2 linked regions of the Chitinimonas arctica genome follow. The protein of the gene in region 1 binds, or shares a complex with, the protein of each later gene. Links are inferred from orthologs where the notes say so. Each region holds a gene or a part of one and is shown on either strand. Other genes may lie near its edges.

Region 1 (5,488 bases):
GGACGAAGGCCTGCGTATCCTGGCCAAGGTCAGGGAGCAGGTAGGGGTGCCGGTCTTGACCGATATCCACGAAATCGATCAGATCAAGCCGGTGGCGGACGTCGTGGACGTATTGCAGACACCGGCTTTTCTTTGCCGTCAGACCGACTTTATCCGTGCCTGCGCCCAGTCGGGCAAGCCGGTCAATATCAAGAAGGGCCAGTTCCTGGCGCCGGGCGATATGAAGAACGTGATGGATAAAGCCCGCGAAGCGGCCCGCGAAGCCGGCTTGCCGGAAGACAACTTCATGACTTGCGAGCGTGGCGCCAGCTTCGGCTACAACAATCTGGTCAGCGATATGCGCAGCCTGGCCATCATGCGCGAAAGCGGTTGCCCGGTGGTATTCGATGCCACCCATTCGGTGCAACTGCCCGGCGGACAAGGCGACAAATCCGGCGGCCAGCGCGAATTCGTGCCGGTGCTGGCCCGTGCGGCGGTCGCCGTCGGCATCAGCGGCCTGTTTATGGAAACCCATCCCGATCCCGCCGTAGCCATGTCGGATGGCCCCAATGCCTGGCCCTTGCCGCGCATGAAAGAATTGCTGACCGTGCTGCGCGAACTGGACAGTCTGGTCAAGCGCCAGCCACTGCACGAAAACACGCTGTAGTCCGCCCGCATGCCGGCCTTTCCCTCGCGGTCCCGTGCCCTGCTTGCAATGAGGGGCACCGGCCGGCGCCGGCATGCTCGAATCGACATTCCCAACGACATCCAAGGAAACAACGATGAGCGCTATCGTAGAAGTCATCGCCCGCGAGATTCTGGACTCGCGCGGCAACCCCACGGTTGAAGCCGATGTGCTGCTGGAAAGCGGCGTCATGGGCCGTGCCGCCGTACCCAGCGGCGCCTCCACCGGTGAGCGGGAAGCGCTGGAACTGCGTGACGGCGACAAGAGCCGCTACCTGGGCAAAGGCGTACTGAAGGCGGTCGAGCATATCAATACCGAAATCTGCGAAGCGATCATCGGCCTGGATGCGTCCGAGCAGGCGTTTATCGACCGCACCATGCTGGAACTGGACGGCACCGACGACAAGGGCCGCCTGGGCGCCAACGCCATCCTGGCGGTGTCGATGGCGGTGGCCAAGGCGGCTGCCGAAGAAGCGGGTCTGCCGCTGTACCGCTATATCGGCGGCTCCGGCCCGATGGCGCTGCCGGTTCCGATGATGAACGTGATCAACGGCGGCGAGCACGCCAACAACAGCCTGGATTTCCAGGAACTGATGATCGTTCCGGTCGGCGCGCCCACCTTCCGTGAAGCGCTGCGCTATGGCGCGGAGATCTTCCATCATCTGAAGAAGATCCTGCACGACCAGCATCTGCCTACCCAAGTGGGCGACGAAGGCGGTTTCGCGCCTGACGTGGCCAATGCCGAAGCCGCGCTGGAGCTGATCCGCGCCGCGGTGGAAAAGGCCGGTTACCGTTTCGGCGAAGATATCGTGATCGCCCTCGATTGCGCCGCTTCCGAGTTCTACAACAAGGAAACCGGTAAGTACGTATTCAAGAAGAGCGACAAGCGCGAGCTGAGCTCGGCGCAAATGGTCGATTACCTGGAAAGCCTGGCCAACCGCTTCCCGATCATTTCGATCGAAGACGGCATGGGCGAACGCGATTGGGACGGCTGGAAGCTGCTGACCCAGCGCCTGGGCGAGCGCGTGCAGTTGGTGGGCGACGATCTGTTCGTCACCAACAGCAAGATTCTGGCCGAAGGCATCCAGAAGGGTATCTGCAACTCCATCCTGATCAAGGTCAACCAGATCGGTACCTTGACCGAGACCTTGCAGGCTGTGGACCTCGCCAAGCGCAATCGCTACACCTCGGTGATGTCGCACCGCTCCGGCGAGACCGAGGACAGCACCATCGCCGACCTGGCCGTGGCGACCAACTGCATGCAGATCAAGACCGGCTCGCTCAGCCGTTCGGACCGTATGGCCAAGTACAACCAGTTGCTGCGCATCGAAGAAGAGCTGGGTGATGCGGCTTACTACCCGGGTCGTGCCGCGTTTTACCAGATTCGGCCGCGGTAAATCTCTCTGCGCTCATTGTGGTGAAAGCAACCGCAACGAGTAGCGAGTGCTTGTGGGTCGTCGGCGGGTTCTGCCGGCGGCCCACAAGCACGTTTTTTTTGGGGGGGGGGAGGTGTGGACTGGAGCAAGCGCTGGGCGACAATGGCCTACTCTTTGAAGGCCAACTCGCCAACCCTGGTTATCTGCATCACCGTGGCTTTGTCCATACCGTTTGCCACCATGGCGCGAGCGACTTGTTTCATTTTTTGCCAATATTCTGTGCGACCCAGCTCTATTCCGCGTTCCATACCGCGCTGTTCACCCAATTTCAGGCCGCGCTTTTCACCGCGCTGTTCAACCATCTGGATGAGGGGCATTACAAGCTCCTCGCACTGTGGTGAGCCACGCGCCAAGGTTTTCAATAAAACTTCGGGAATGTCGTTGCCCTCTTCTTTCATGATATAGATCAGCAGACTTTTATACCCATCCTGCCCAACGGTTTTCGCCGAATATAGGGTGTCCGAGTAATAAACTCGCATACCCGGATCGAGATGGGAGCTGGGTTCCAAATGCAGTGTGTCCAAGTCGATTTGCTCGCGTACCACTGGCGGCAAGTGAGCTTCCAAGAAGTCTCTGGCTTTAGTCGGGGTGATCTCGAATTGTTCGAACAGCGCGTCATATGGGCTCATGGTGGCCTTCGCGGGTTGTCAGGGGAGTATGGGCCTTAAAGGTTCGCCTAGCCCATGCCAAGCGTGCGCCGGAGCTTTTTAACGCATAGCGCCGTCAACTTCCCATCAGGTAAAAGCCTGAATCATCCTCACGCTAAACGCATATGCACACGCAGGTATATTGCAACCGTTACCTACCCCGAGAGATGTGGAGCTAGGTGCCAATCGCAGCTTGGGCATCACTGTCTACTCCTGTTGGCACAAGTGCGAATCAGGAGATTTTGGGGCAGATATGCCGCTGACTCAGACTAATAACCCTGGCAGAGCTTCCCTAGTAAGGCCTCCGCCCATACAATCGCGCCCATGCGCCTTCTTGCCGTCATTCTCGCCGCCTGTATCGTCTTGCTCCAATGGCCTTTATGGATAGGCAAGGGTTCGTGGCTGAAGGTATGGCAGATCGAGTCGCAACTGGCCGACCAGCGTACTCAAAACGACAAGCTCCAGGCACGCAACGGTGCGCTGGATGCGGAAGTGCGCGATCTGAAGACCGGCACCGACGCCATCGAGGAGCGCGCCCGCAACGAGCTGGGCATGCTGCGCCAGGATGAAGTGTTCTTCCAGATACTGGATACCAAGCCGACACCGCCCGCTCCGCCGGAAAGTACGCCGCCGGACAGCGCTGCGCCAAGCGAGGACGCGCCCGCGCCGGCCGAACGCCGTGCCGTCGCGCCGGAAGCCGATCCGGTCGTCCCAAAGCCAGCCGCGCCTAAGCCGGCCGCGCCCAAGCCGGTGGAAGCGCCCGCCGCGCCGCACGAAGCCGCCCAGCCTGCGCCGGTAGCCGAGCCTGCCACTTCGACGGCCGAAAGGCCGTGAGGCTGTTGTCAGCATGACGGACAGCCCGCCGTTCGACCCCAAGCCCATCCTGGCCAGTCTGTCCAATCTGCCGGGGTATACCGCTTCCTGTCCGCCAAGGGCGACGTGCTGTACGTCGGTAAGGCAATAGACCTGAAGCGGCGGGTAAGTTCCTATTTCCAGAAGAACGATCAATCGCCGCGCATCCGTTTGATGCTGTCGCAGGTCGCCGATATCCAGACCACGGTCGTGCGTTCCGAAGCCGAAGCCTTGATCCTGGAAAACAATCTGATCAAGGCCCTGACGCCGCGCTACAACATCCTGTTCCGCGACGACAAAAGCTATGCCTATCTGATGCTGAGCGGCCATCGCTCGCCACGGCTGGCTTATTACCGTGGCGCCCTGGACAAAAAACATCAATATTTCGGGCCGTTCCCCAGCGGCCTGGCGGTGCGCGAAAGCATCCAGATACTGCAGAAAGTGTTCAAGCTGCGTACCTGCGAGGATTCGGTGTTCGAGAACCGGGCCCGTCCCTGCTTGCTCCACCAGATCAAGCGCTGCAGCGGGCCGTGCGTCGATGCGATTTCCGCCGAGGACTATCGCCGCGACGTGGGCCACGCCAGCCAGTTCCTGCAAGGCAAGGCCAATGAGTTGCTGCGCCTGCTGGACGAAAAGATGAACGTGGCCGCCGCCGCCTGGCAATTCGAAGCGGCCGCCGCCTACCGCGACCAGATCCAGGCGCTGGCCAAGGTGCAGGAAAAGCAGTTTGTCTCCAGCAACGCCAGCGAAACCGATGCCGATATCGTGGCGTGCGCGGTGGAGAACGGCGTGGTCTGCGTCAACCTGGTGATGATCCGTGGCGGCCGCCATGTCGGCGACAAGTCGCTGTTCCCCGCCCATGGCGAGGACTATGACACGCAAGGCGCCCTGGAAGCCTTCCTGGTACAGCACTATCTGGACCGCGATATCCCGCCGGTCATCGTCTGCAACAGCGTCAGCGACAATGCCATCCTGGTCGAATTGCTCAGTGCGCAGGCCGGCCGCAAGATCGCCATCGTCGCCAACCCCATCGGCGAGCGTCGCGTCTGGCTGGAGATGGCGCTGAAGAACGCGGTGCTGGCCATCGGCCAGCGCCTGTCGCTGGAGTCCACCCAGCTGGGACGCTTGCAGGCCTTGCAGGAGGCACTGCAACTACCCGACTCGGCCCAGCGCATCGAATGCTTCGATATCAGCCATACCATGGGCGAGGCCACCGTGGCGTCCTGCGTGGTGTACGACAAGCTGGGCATGCAGCCCAAGGAATATCGCCACTACAACATCAGCGGCATCACGCCGGGCGACGACTATGCCGCCATGCGCCAGGTGCTGACTCGCCGTTATGAGAAAATCGCGGCAGGCGATGGCGTCGTGCCTGATGTCATCTTGATCGACGGCGGTAAAGGCCAGATCGGCGTGGCGGTCGAGGTCATGCAGGAAGTGGGATTGAGCGATGCCTTGCTGGTCGGCGTGGCCAAGGGCGAAACCCGTAAGCCGGGCCTGGAGCAGCTCGTTGTTCCGTCCCGGAACGAAACGCTACAATTGCCGCGCGATTCGATCGCCCTCCATCTGATCCAGACCATCCGCGACGAAGCGCACCGCTTTGCCATCACCGGCCACCGGGCCCGGCGTGGCAAGGCGCGGGTTTCGTCCAGCCTTGAGGACATCGCCGGCATTGGCGCCAAGCGCAGGCAAAAGCTGCTGAGCCGCTTCGGCGGACTGCAAGGCGTCAAGGCCGCCAGTCTCGACGATCTCTGCCAGGTGGACGGTATCAACCGTTCCCTGGCCGAAAAAATCTATAACGCACTACACTGAAAATTCACCAGCTGGTTCATAGGCCTGATGCCACTTAATCTTCCCAATATCCTTACCTGGGCGCGGATCATGATGATC
Region 2 (9,246 bases), 3.8 Mb from region 1 along the record:
GCAAGTTCGCGTCGATCACGCTGAACACCACCTCGGGCTCCTCCAGCGATTGCATCCACATGACCTTGGGTTCCGGCACTTCTTCATGCAACAGTTTGAAGCGTTGGCAACGCTCGAAGCCGGGCAGCCCCTGAGGGAAGTTGATCAGTGAATTTTCGTCGATGTCGAGGGCGCCGAAGCGCGGGGTCACCACTTGCATAAAATTCCACTCCCAATCGGTCAAGTTCCCTGAAATCTAGACGATATAGGAGGCGTACGCCAAGACGTGTATCGGCTGCGAGGAGCAACGTGAATATTTTTGCGGCGCCGGCCTAAAGTATTTCTGTATTCTGCCGATAGGGTCGTAAACCACGGACAGGATCTGGCCCAAGCAGCCGGCGAGAGGATTACCATGAAGATCGACAGCAAACCGCTCAACGCGCCTATACCGCGCAGCGCCACGCGCGCCGGGGCGAAGGCTGCCAACGGTGAAGCCGGCGGTACGGAGGCCCGCGCCGACAGCGTCGAGATCAAGGCATTCAGCGCGCGCCTGTCTACGCTGGAAGCCAGCCTGAGCAAGCAGCCGCTGATAGACGAAGGCAAGGTCAATGAAATCCGCCGAGCCATGGCGGAAGGTCGTTTCACCGTGAATGCCGACGCGATCGCCGACAGCCTGATGGCGAACGTCAAGGAACTGCTGCAAAGCAAGCCCTGACGTCCTGGCGATTAAGCGGCATACTGGGCAACGCCGGCTACCGTTCGCAGCGGTTGGCCGGCGTTTCGCTTTCAACGAGCCGCGTGTCAGGACAAACCCATGACCACCCCGCCCTTGCTTAGTGCGCTACAGCACGAACTCGAGCAGTTGATGCGCTTTATCGACCTGCTCGAACGCGAACAGAACGCCTTGATCGCCAACACCCTGGCCGAGCTGGAAGATTTCGCCAAGCAAAAGGCCGGGTACGCGCAGACGCTGGAAAGCCTGGCCAAGGAGCGTCGCCGCCTGTTCGAAGTGAACGGCGTGGAACTCTCGCCAGACCCTCCCCACCCTTTGCTCAAGGCTCGCTTCCTGCCGGACGACGCCGTACCGGCCGTCGCCCTTTGCTGGCAGCAGCTGATGCAGGCGGCCCGCCAGGCCAGCGCCTTTAACGAGACCAACGGGCACCTGATCGATACCCGCCAACAGCAGAACCAGCAATTGATGGCATTGCTGCAGAGCAGCCAGAATTCCACGCTGTCCTACGACGCCTACGGCCAGCCACGCCTGTCGCGGCCAGGCGGCTTGATCAGCAAGGTATAATGGAAACGGCTCGGAGGACGACCTCCCCGCCGCGAATCCACAGGGGACGGCCCCATCGTTTACAAGGGGTCGTATCATCGCCTGGATCATCCTTCTACTCGCGGGGCTGCTGGAAGTGGCTTGGGCCGTCGGCTTAAAGTACAGCGCCGGCTTTACCCGTCTCTGGCCCAGCCTGGCCACCGTGGCGGCCATGGCCGCCAGTGTCGCGCTATTGGGCCTGGCCCTGCGCACGCTGCCGCTGGGGACCGCCTATACGGTATGGACGGGCATCGGGGCCGTCGGCACCGTCATCCTGGGCATGCTGCTGTTCGGCGAACCGATCAGCCCGGCCCGCCTGCTCTGCGTCAGCCTGATCGTGATTGGCATCCTGGGGCTGAAGCTACTGGGTCCGGGTTAAGCGACTCAGCGCCTTTCTAAGGCGCCGGCAAGGTCGCTACCTCGTTCTTGTTGTCGGCAAGGATCTGGATAGTCACCCGGCGATTGCGGGCGCGACTGGCGGCATCTTCGTTGGCGCCAAGCGGCCGGTTGGCGGAGTAGCCAAGCGCGACCAAGCGCCCGGGCGCCACGCCGCTGGCTTCGAACAAACGCACCACCGTACCGGCGCGCGCCGCGGACAGTTCCCAGTTGGACGGGAATTGCGGTGTCGCGATCGGCACATTGTCGGTATGGCCCTCTATCTGGATCAGATTGCTGCCCGCCGCCAGCTTGCGGGCGATCAGGGCGAGCGATTCGGCCGGCTTGCCGTCCAGCGTGGCCGAACCGACCGGGAACAACAGGCTGGCATTCACCTCGATGGTGATGCCGCGACTGTTTTCCGAGATATGCACCTGTTTCTCTTCGATCAGCTTGGCCATATCCTGCTTCAGGTCGCCTGCCATGGCTTTCATCGCGGCGGCCTGCTCGTTGCGCTCCTGGATTAGCTGCTGGGCTTGCTGTACCTCGCGCCGCTGTTTGTACGGCAAGGCGATCAGGCTCTGGTTGGAACCGTTCAGCTCGCTCTTGAGCAGGGCTTCGCTGGCGGTATCGGGCTTGTTGAAGGCCACCGTCAAGGAATTGGAAAGTACCTTGTACTTGCCTTCATTGACCTGCGAGATGGCATACATCACCACGAAAAAGGCGAACAGCAGGGTAATGAAGTCGGCGTAGGACACCAGCCAGCGCTCGTGGTTTTCGTGTTCCTCGTGCCTCTGCTTACGCGCCATTGCAGCCCTCTCCCAGATAGGTGCGGCCGGTCGCCGGCCGCACTATTCAGGATTTACTTTAGCTTCATATCGAAATAGCTGCCCAGCTTGGCACCGGCCGATGCGCCGATGGAACGGGCGAAACGTTGCGCCCAATCCTCACGCGGCGTGAAATCGACGATTTCGGCCGCCTTGATCACATCGCGCGCCACGCTGTCGGCATTGCCGAAATCGTCGGCCAGGCCCATTGCCACGCTTTTTTCGCCGCTCCATACCAGGCCGGAGAACATATCGGGCGTTTCCTTCAGGCGCTTGCCGCGTCCCTTGCGCACCACGCCGATGAATTGCTCATGCACTTCGGTCAGCATCTGCTTGGCAAACTGCACCTGGGTATCCGATTGCGGCGAGAACGGGTCCAGGAAGCCCTTGTTGGCGCCGGCCGTCAGTAGTCGCCGCTCGACGCCCAGCTTGTCCATGGCGCCGGTAAAGCCGAATCCATCCATCAGCACGCCGATGGAACCCACCAGGCTGGCCTTGTCCACAAAGATCTTGTCGGCCGCCACCGCCACGTAATAGCCGCCCGAAGCGCAGATATCGTCCACCACCACATAGAGCGGTATGTCCGGATGCAGCTTGCGCTGACGCTGGATTTCGTCGTTGATCTGGCCAGCCTGCACCGGACTGCCGCCCGGGCTGTTGATGCGCAGGATCACACCCTTGGTGTTCTTGTCCTTGAAGGCATTGCGCAAGCCTTCATTGACATTGTCGGCATTGGCATTTTCGCCGGCCGCGATCACGCCGGTCAGATCGATCAGCGCGGTGTGCGGTCCGGTGGTGCCCGCTTCGGCGCGGTCGCCGAAGCGCCAGGTCACGATCAGCAGCAGGACCAGGAACAGCCAGGTAAATCCGGCGAGCTTGAAGAAAATCCCCCAGTTACGCCCCTTGCGCTGTTCCTTCAAGGCGGTGACCACCAGTTTTTCCAGGACCTGGCGTTCCCAGGTCGGATCTTGTTGTTCGTTCATCGTTTGTCTCAAATTGAAATTCAGTTATCGGACGGGCGCATCGGGCAGGAAAAAAACCTCGCCGTCCTCTTCCACCACGGCCAGCTTGGTCAATCGCGCACCTTTACATGGCCCGCCCAGGCATAGGCCGGTATCCGGCCTATAGTAGGCGCCGTGGGTTGCGCAGATCAAATACGAGCGGCTCAGATCGAAAAAGTCGCCCTCATTGAAGTCCAGTTCGATGGGGATATGGGCACATTGGTTCAGATAGCCATGCACCCGCCCACCCCAGCGAACCACGAATCCGGCCGCCGGCACACCATGCCACTCCGCCTTGAAGCGCTTGCCCAAACCACCGTCCGGCAATTCCGCGCCGCCGCAGATCCGCCATTTCCGGATGGCGCCGCCGGTATCAGGCATGGTTGCGCAACCAGCCGTCCAGCTCGCCGAAGCTGTCGAACAGGCCCAGCGGCTGCAGAGAAGCCAGCTCATCCTTGGGATGGGCGCCATAGGACACCCCCAAGGCCGCCGTACCGGCATTGATCGCCATCTGCAGGTCGTGGGTGGTATCGCCTATCATCACGCTGCGGCTGGCCGGCACACCGAGCAACTCGGTGATTTCCGCGATCATCTGGGGATGCGGCTTGGAATGGCATTCGTCGGCGCAGCGGGTGGTATCGAAATAGCGGCCCAGGCCGGTCTGCTCCAGCACCCTATCCAGCCCCCGGCGCGACTTGCCGGTTGCCACCGCCAGCGCATAACCGGCCTCCTTATAGTGCCGCACCGCGTCGGCCACGCCCTCGAACAAGGCAATTTCGCCATCCCGCGCCAGGTAATGCCGTTTATAGCCATCCACCAAACCGTCCAATTGCACCCGGCCTGCATGCGGCGCCAGGTGCGCAAAGGCCTCGCCCAGGCCATAGCCGATCACGAAGCTGGCCTGTTCACGGGTAGGAACGGGCAGGTCCAGATCGGCAAATGCCAGCTGGATGGAATGGGTGATCAAGGCGGTGGAATCAGCCAGGGTGCCGTCCCAATCGAAAATCAGCAGGTCAAAGCGCTCAGCCATCGAGTTTTTCCAAAGAGTCCAGATAGGATTGCAGTTCGGTCGGCAAGGGCGACTCCAGCTTGAGCGGCGTGCGGTCGAGCGGGTGTTGCAGCGTCAGCCGCCAGGCATGGAGGAACATGCGCTTGAGGCCCTGCCGTGGCAAAGCCTTGTTGAGCGTGAAATCACCGTACTTGTCGTCCCCCAGGATGGGAAAGCCGGATTGGGCGCAATGCACGCGAATCTGGTGGGTGCGGCCGGTCTTCAGCTCGCATTCCAGCAAGGTCGCCTCGCTGAAGGTCGACCGCCGGTTCAGGATGGTATGGGACTCCTGCCCTTCCGGCGTCACGCTGACCCGCCGCTCGCCGTCGGCCGTCACATATTTCTGCAGCTTGAAGCGCACATGCCGGCGTGCATCGGGAAACACGCCCTTCACCAGGGTCAGGTAACGCTTATCCATGCTGCGGTCGTCGCGCAGCATCTCGTGCATGGCAACCAGGGCACTGCGCTTCTTGGCCACCAGCAGGATGCCCGAGGTTTCACGGTCCAGGCGGTGCACCAGCTCCAGGAACTTGGCTTGCGGCCGCTGCGCGCGCAATTGCTCGATCACGCCGAAGCTGATGCCGCTGCCGCCATGGACCGCCATGCCGGCCGGCTTATCGATCACCAGCAGGGCATCGTCCTCGAACAGGATGGGTAGCACCGCCCCCCGCGCCAAGGCGGCCGGACTGGGTGGCGCACCCGGCTCGGCCAGGCGGATGGGCGGTATGCGGATATGGTCGCCCTCGACGATGCGATAGGTCACATCCGTCCGCCCGGAATTCACCCGTACCTCGCCGGAACGGACGATACGGTAGACCAGGGACTTGGGTGCGCCCTTCAGGCATTTCAACAGATAATTGTCCAGCCGCTGGCCAGCCTCTTCGGCGCCAACGGTCAGGTAGGAAACTTTGCTCGGGGTGTGCATCTGACATATACTCGTGCGGTCTTGCCAACCGCTTAGGCCGGTCTTACCGGTACCACCGGAAACAAGACCATCCGTTATCCGCTCCGGCCACTCAGTCGCCGACGCGGTCTTCAAAGCGACGGATTATCTCACGCGCGACCGGCTCGCGCGGCCTTTCCCGCTCTTTCCCCTGCGTCTTTTTCTCTCTTGCCGTGCCGATCATTGATTCTGGCACCACGTGCGCAAGGCGGACGCAAGCGCAACAGCGCCAGGGGAAACTCGGTTCAGGCCAGAAGCCGGTTCGGTTAACGTCGTTCACCGCAAAGCAACGACGGTAGCAAGTTATCAAGACGCACGACCGGACATTCGCAGGCTGGCGCTACAAACACCGGCCCGCACCCCAGGACACACCCGCGCGCGGCAACGACATTTCGGCCGCGACGATAGCTCGAAACCCCAGGATTGCCTGCCTTGCTGATCAAAATGCAACGCCCTATCGCCTGAGTTTTCTCTCGACGGCCTACCGCCGTCGGTGTGTTCGCCCCTGCCTGTCCGGCGGCGGGAGAACAAAACATGAAACGCATGCTTTTCAATGCGACGCAGGCCGAAGAGCTGCGCGTCGCCATCGTCGACGGGCAGAAGCTCATCGATCTCGATATCGAGACCGTCGGCAAGGAGCAACGCAAAAGCAATATCTACAAAGCCATCATCACCCGCATCGAGCCCTCGCTCGAGGCCTGCTTTGTCGATTACGGCACCGACCGTCACGGTTTCCTGCCATTCAAGGAAGTTTCCCGGGTTTATTTCAAGGAAGGCGCCGACGGCCGTTCACGCATCCAGGATGCGCTGAAGGAAGGCATGGAGCTGATCGTCCAGGTTGAAAAGGACGAACGCGGCAACAAGGGCGCGGCGCTGACCACGTTTATCTCGCTGGCCGGCCGCTACCTGGTGCTGATGCCGAACAACCCGCGCGGCGGTGGTGTATCCCGTCGTATCGAGGGTGAAGAGCGGCAGGAACTGCGCGCCACCATGGACCAGCTGGATGTGCCGGCCGGCATGTCCATCATCGCCCGTACCGCCGGTATCGGCCGCAACAGCGAAGAACTGCAGTGGGATTTGAACTACCTGCTGCAACTGTGGCGTGCGGTCGAAAATGCCGCCGGCTCGCAAAGCGGCCCTTTCCTGATCTACCAGGAAGGCAGCCTGGTCATCCGCGCCATCCGCGACTACTACCAGCCGGATATCGGCGAAATCCTGATCGACACCGAATTCGTCTATGAACAGGCCCGCCAGTTCATGAGCCATGTGATGCCTGGCTTCGTCAACCGGGTGAAGATGTACAAGGACGACGTTCCGCTGTTCTCGCGTTTCCAGATCGAACACCAGATCGAAACCGCCTTCTCGCGCGATGTCGCCCTGCCTTCCGGCGGCGCCATCGTGATCGACCACACCGAAGCCCTGGTATCGGTCGACGTCAACTCGGCCCGCGCCACCAAGGGCGGCGATATCGAAGAAACCGCCACCCGCACCAATCTGGAAGCCGCCGACGAAATCGCCCGCCAATTGCGCTTGCGCGATCTGGGCGGACTGATCGTGGTCGACTTTATCGATATGGAAAAGGCCGGCAACCAGCGCGAGGTGGAAAACCGCCTGCGCGATGCCCTGCGCCATGACCGCGCCCGCGTACAGACCGGCAAGATCTCGCGCTTCGGCCTGATGGAACTGAGCCGCCAGCGCCTGCAGCCTTCGCTCGGCGAAACCGCTCACCAGCCATGCCCGCGCTGCCACGGTACCGGCTTTATCCGTGGTACCGAATCGTCCGCCCTGCATATCCTGCGCATCATCCAGGAAGAGGCCATGAAGGAAAACACCGGCGCCATCCATGCGCAGGTGCCCGTCGATGTCGCCACCTTCCTGTTGAACGAAAAGCGTGCCGAAATCTTCTCGGTGGAATCGCGCCTGAAGGTTGGCGTGGTATTGATCCCCAATATCCACCTCGAGACCCCGAACTACACCCTGACGCGCCTGCGCCACGACGACCTCAACCATATCGAGGAAGTATTGCCTTCCTACAAGATGATGGAAGCGCCGGCCGAGGAAGAAAGCCGCAACGGCAAGGAAGCCGAAGCGGTCAAGCCGCGCCAGGAAGCCGTCGTCAAGGGCATTACCCCGGCCCAGCCCGCCCCCATCGCCGCCGAAAAGCCGGTGGCGGAAGTGGCCAAGCCATCCTTGTTCGAACGCATCATTCGCTTCTTCAAGGGTGAGGAAGTAGAAGAAGTGAAGCAGCCGGTCCCCGCCAACAAGGGCGGCCGCGACCGTGGCGGCAATAACACTCGCCGCAACGAAGGCCGGCAACGCAGCGGCAGCGAGCGCAATGAACCGCGCAACGACAGCCGTCGCAACGAAGAACGCCGCCCAGGCGGCAAGCCGCGCATCGAGGAAGACGAGCAGCCGCGTCCGCCGCGCGAACCCAAGCGCGAGCGCGGTGAAAACCGCAATGCGGAGGGTCGCAACGAGCGCCAAGCCGAAACCCGCAACGAACGCACCAACGAAGTTCGCGAGCCACGCGAGCCGCGTCCGCCGCGCGAAGGCAACGAAGCCCGCGCCGAACGCGAACCACGGGAAGCACGCGAACCGCGCGAGCAACGTGAGCCGCGTGAACCGCGCGAGCAACGCGAACCCCGCCCGCCGCGTGAACCGCGCGCCGAGCGCGAGCCGCGCCAGGAACGCCAACCACGGCCGCAAGCCGAAGCCAAGCCGGTAGTGACGACGGAAGTCGAGCCGGAAGCCTTGGCGCAGGATACCGTGGCAGCGGATGGCAGCCAGGGTGAAAACTTCGAAGGCAACGAAGGCCGCGGCCGCGGTCGTCGTCGTGGCCGTCGCGGTGGTCGTGGCGAACGCGGTGAACGTAGCAATGACGGCACCCAGGCAGGTAACGAGGCGGATCAATCCGCCGACGGCCAGCCAGCCGAGACCGAGGGCGCACCCGCCACGGCGCAGCTGGAGCAAGCTGCTGCGGCACCCGTCGCCGAAGCTGCGCCGGTAGTGGAAGCTGCACCGGTGGTGGAAGCTGCACCGGTGGTGGAAGCTGCACTGGTAGTCGAAGCCGCTCCGGTAGTGGAAGTCGCACCGGTAGTCGAAGCCGCTCCGGTAGTGGAAGTCGCACCGGTAATGGAAGCCGCTCCGGTAGTGGAAGCTGCTCCGGTGGTGGAAGCTGCTCCGGTGGTGGAAGTTGCTCCGGTGGTGGAAGCTGCTCCGGTGGTGGAAGCTGCTCCGGTAGTGGAAGCTGCTCCGGTGGTGGAAGCTGCTCCCGTAGTGGAAGCCGCTCCTGTGAGCGAGCAAAAGGCTCCCGAAGCAGCGCCCGTCGAAAGGAAGCCCGCTCCGCAAACGGCAGAAATCGGCCGCCCGGAAGATGTCGGCCTCGTTCAGGTGGGTACGCAGCTGAAGGCGTTCGAGCCGATGGACCTGCCTACCGCCGTCGTGCCTACCCGTCGCCGCCGCAGTGAAGTCAAACCCGCGCAACAGAACGCGCCGGTGCAAGAAGAACTGGTGATGGTGGAAACCGCGCCCGCTCGCAGCGAGACCAAGCCGGAGTAAGGCCGCTCGGATCCGCAGTTGCGCGTTAAACAAACAGGGAGCCCATGGGCTCCCTGTTTGTTTACCACCATATGCAGAAATGTAATCTTAAAAACAGAAGCAGCAGCAAAGCTTGGTTATATAAAATGGTTGTCTGTTTTTATGTATGGTTGATTGCATAAATAACTCGGAAAGTTGATCAAACCCCATTCGCTTCGATA

Evidence for each region.
Region 2: the proteins of eno (region 1) and FNU76_RS18515 are in contact, whole or in part, in a solved structure (PDB 2FYM), measured with the Escherichia coli proteins. The link is inferred for Chitinimonas arctica from one-to-one orthologs.

What each region holds. Positions count from the first base shown.
Region 1 is NZ_CP041730.1:288,510-293,997, reverse strand. Bases 1-2,910 are described here. They hold eno (phosphopyruvate hydratase), read left to right. Parts: upstream 1-761; coding sequence 762-2,060; downstream 2,061-2,910. Other genes in these bases: FNU76_RS01325 (Rpn family recombination-promoting nuclease/putative transposase), read right to left, coding at 2,207-2,728; kdsA (3-deoxy-8-phosphooctulonate synthase), read left to right, coding at 1-646. Also shown: cell division protein FtsB, read left to right, coding at 3,071-3,580; pgsA (CDP-diacylglycerol--glycerol-3-phosphate 3-phosphatidyltransferase), read left to right, coding at 5,438-5,488. UniProt on the Escherichia coli protein: Catalyzes the reversible conversion of 2-phosphoglycerate (2-PG) into phosphoenolpyruvate (PEP). It is essential for the degradation of carbohydrates via glycolysis.
Region 2 is NZ_CP041730.1:4,069,020-4,078,265, reverse strand. Bases 5,700-9,246 are described here. They hold FNU76_RS18515 (Rne/Rng family ribonuclease), read left to right. Parts: upstream 5,700-6,022; coding sequence 6,023-9,046; downstream 9,047-9,246. Also shown: flagellar assembly protein FliW, read right to left, coding at 1-199; flagellar biosynthesis anti-sigma factor FlgM, read left to right, coding at 392-694; FNU76_RS18550 (flagella synthesis protein FlgN), read left to right, coding at 794-1,276; quaternary ammonium compound efflux SMR transporter SugE, read left to right, coding at 1,350-1,673; flagellar motor protein MotD, read right to left, coding at 1,690-2,478; FNU76_RS18535 (S49 family peptidase), read right to left, coding at 2,532-3,479; FNU76_RS18530 (Rieske (2Fe-2S) protein), read right to left, coding at 3,504-3,878; FNU76_RS18525 (HAD-IA family hydrolase), read right to left, coding at 3,871-4,527; FNU76_RS18520 (RluA family pseudouridine synthase), read right to left, coding at 4,520-5,470. UniProt on the Escherichia coli protein: Endoribonuclease that plays a central role in RNA processing and decay. Required for the maturation of 5S and 16S rRNAs and the majority of tRNAs. Also involved in the degradation of most mRNAs.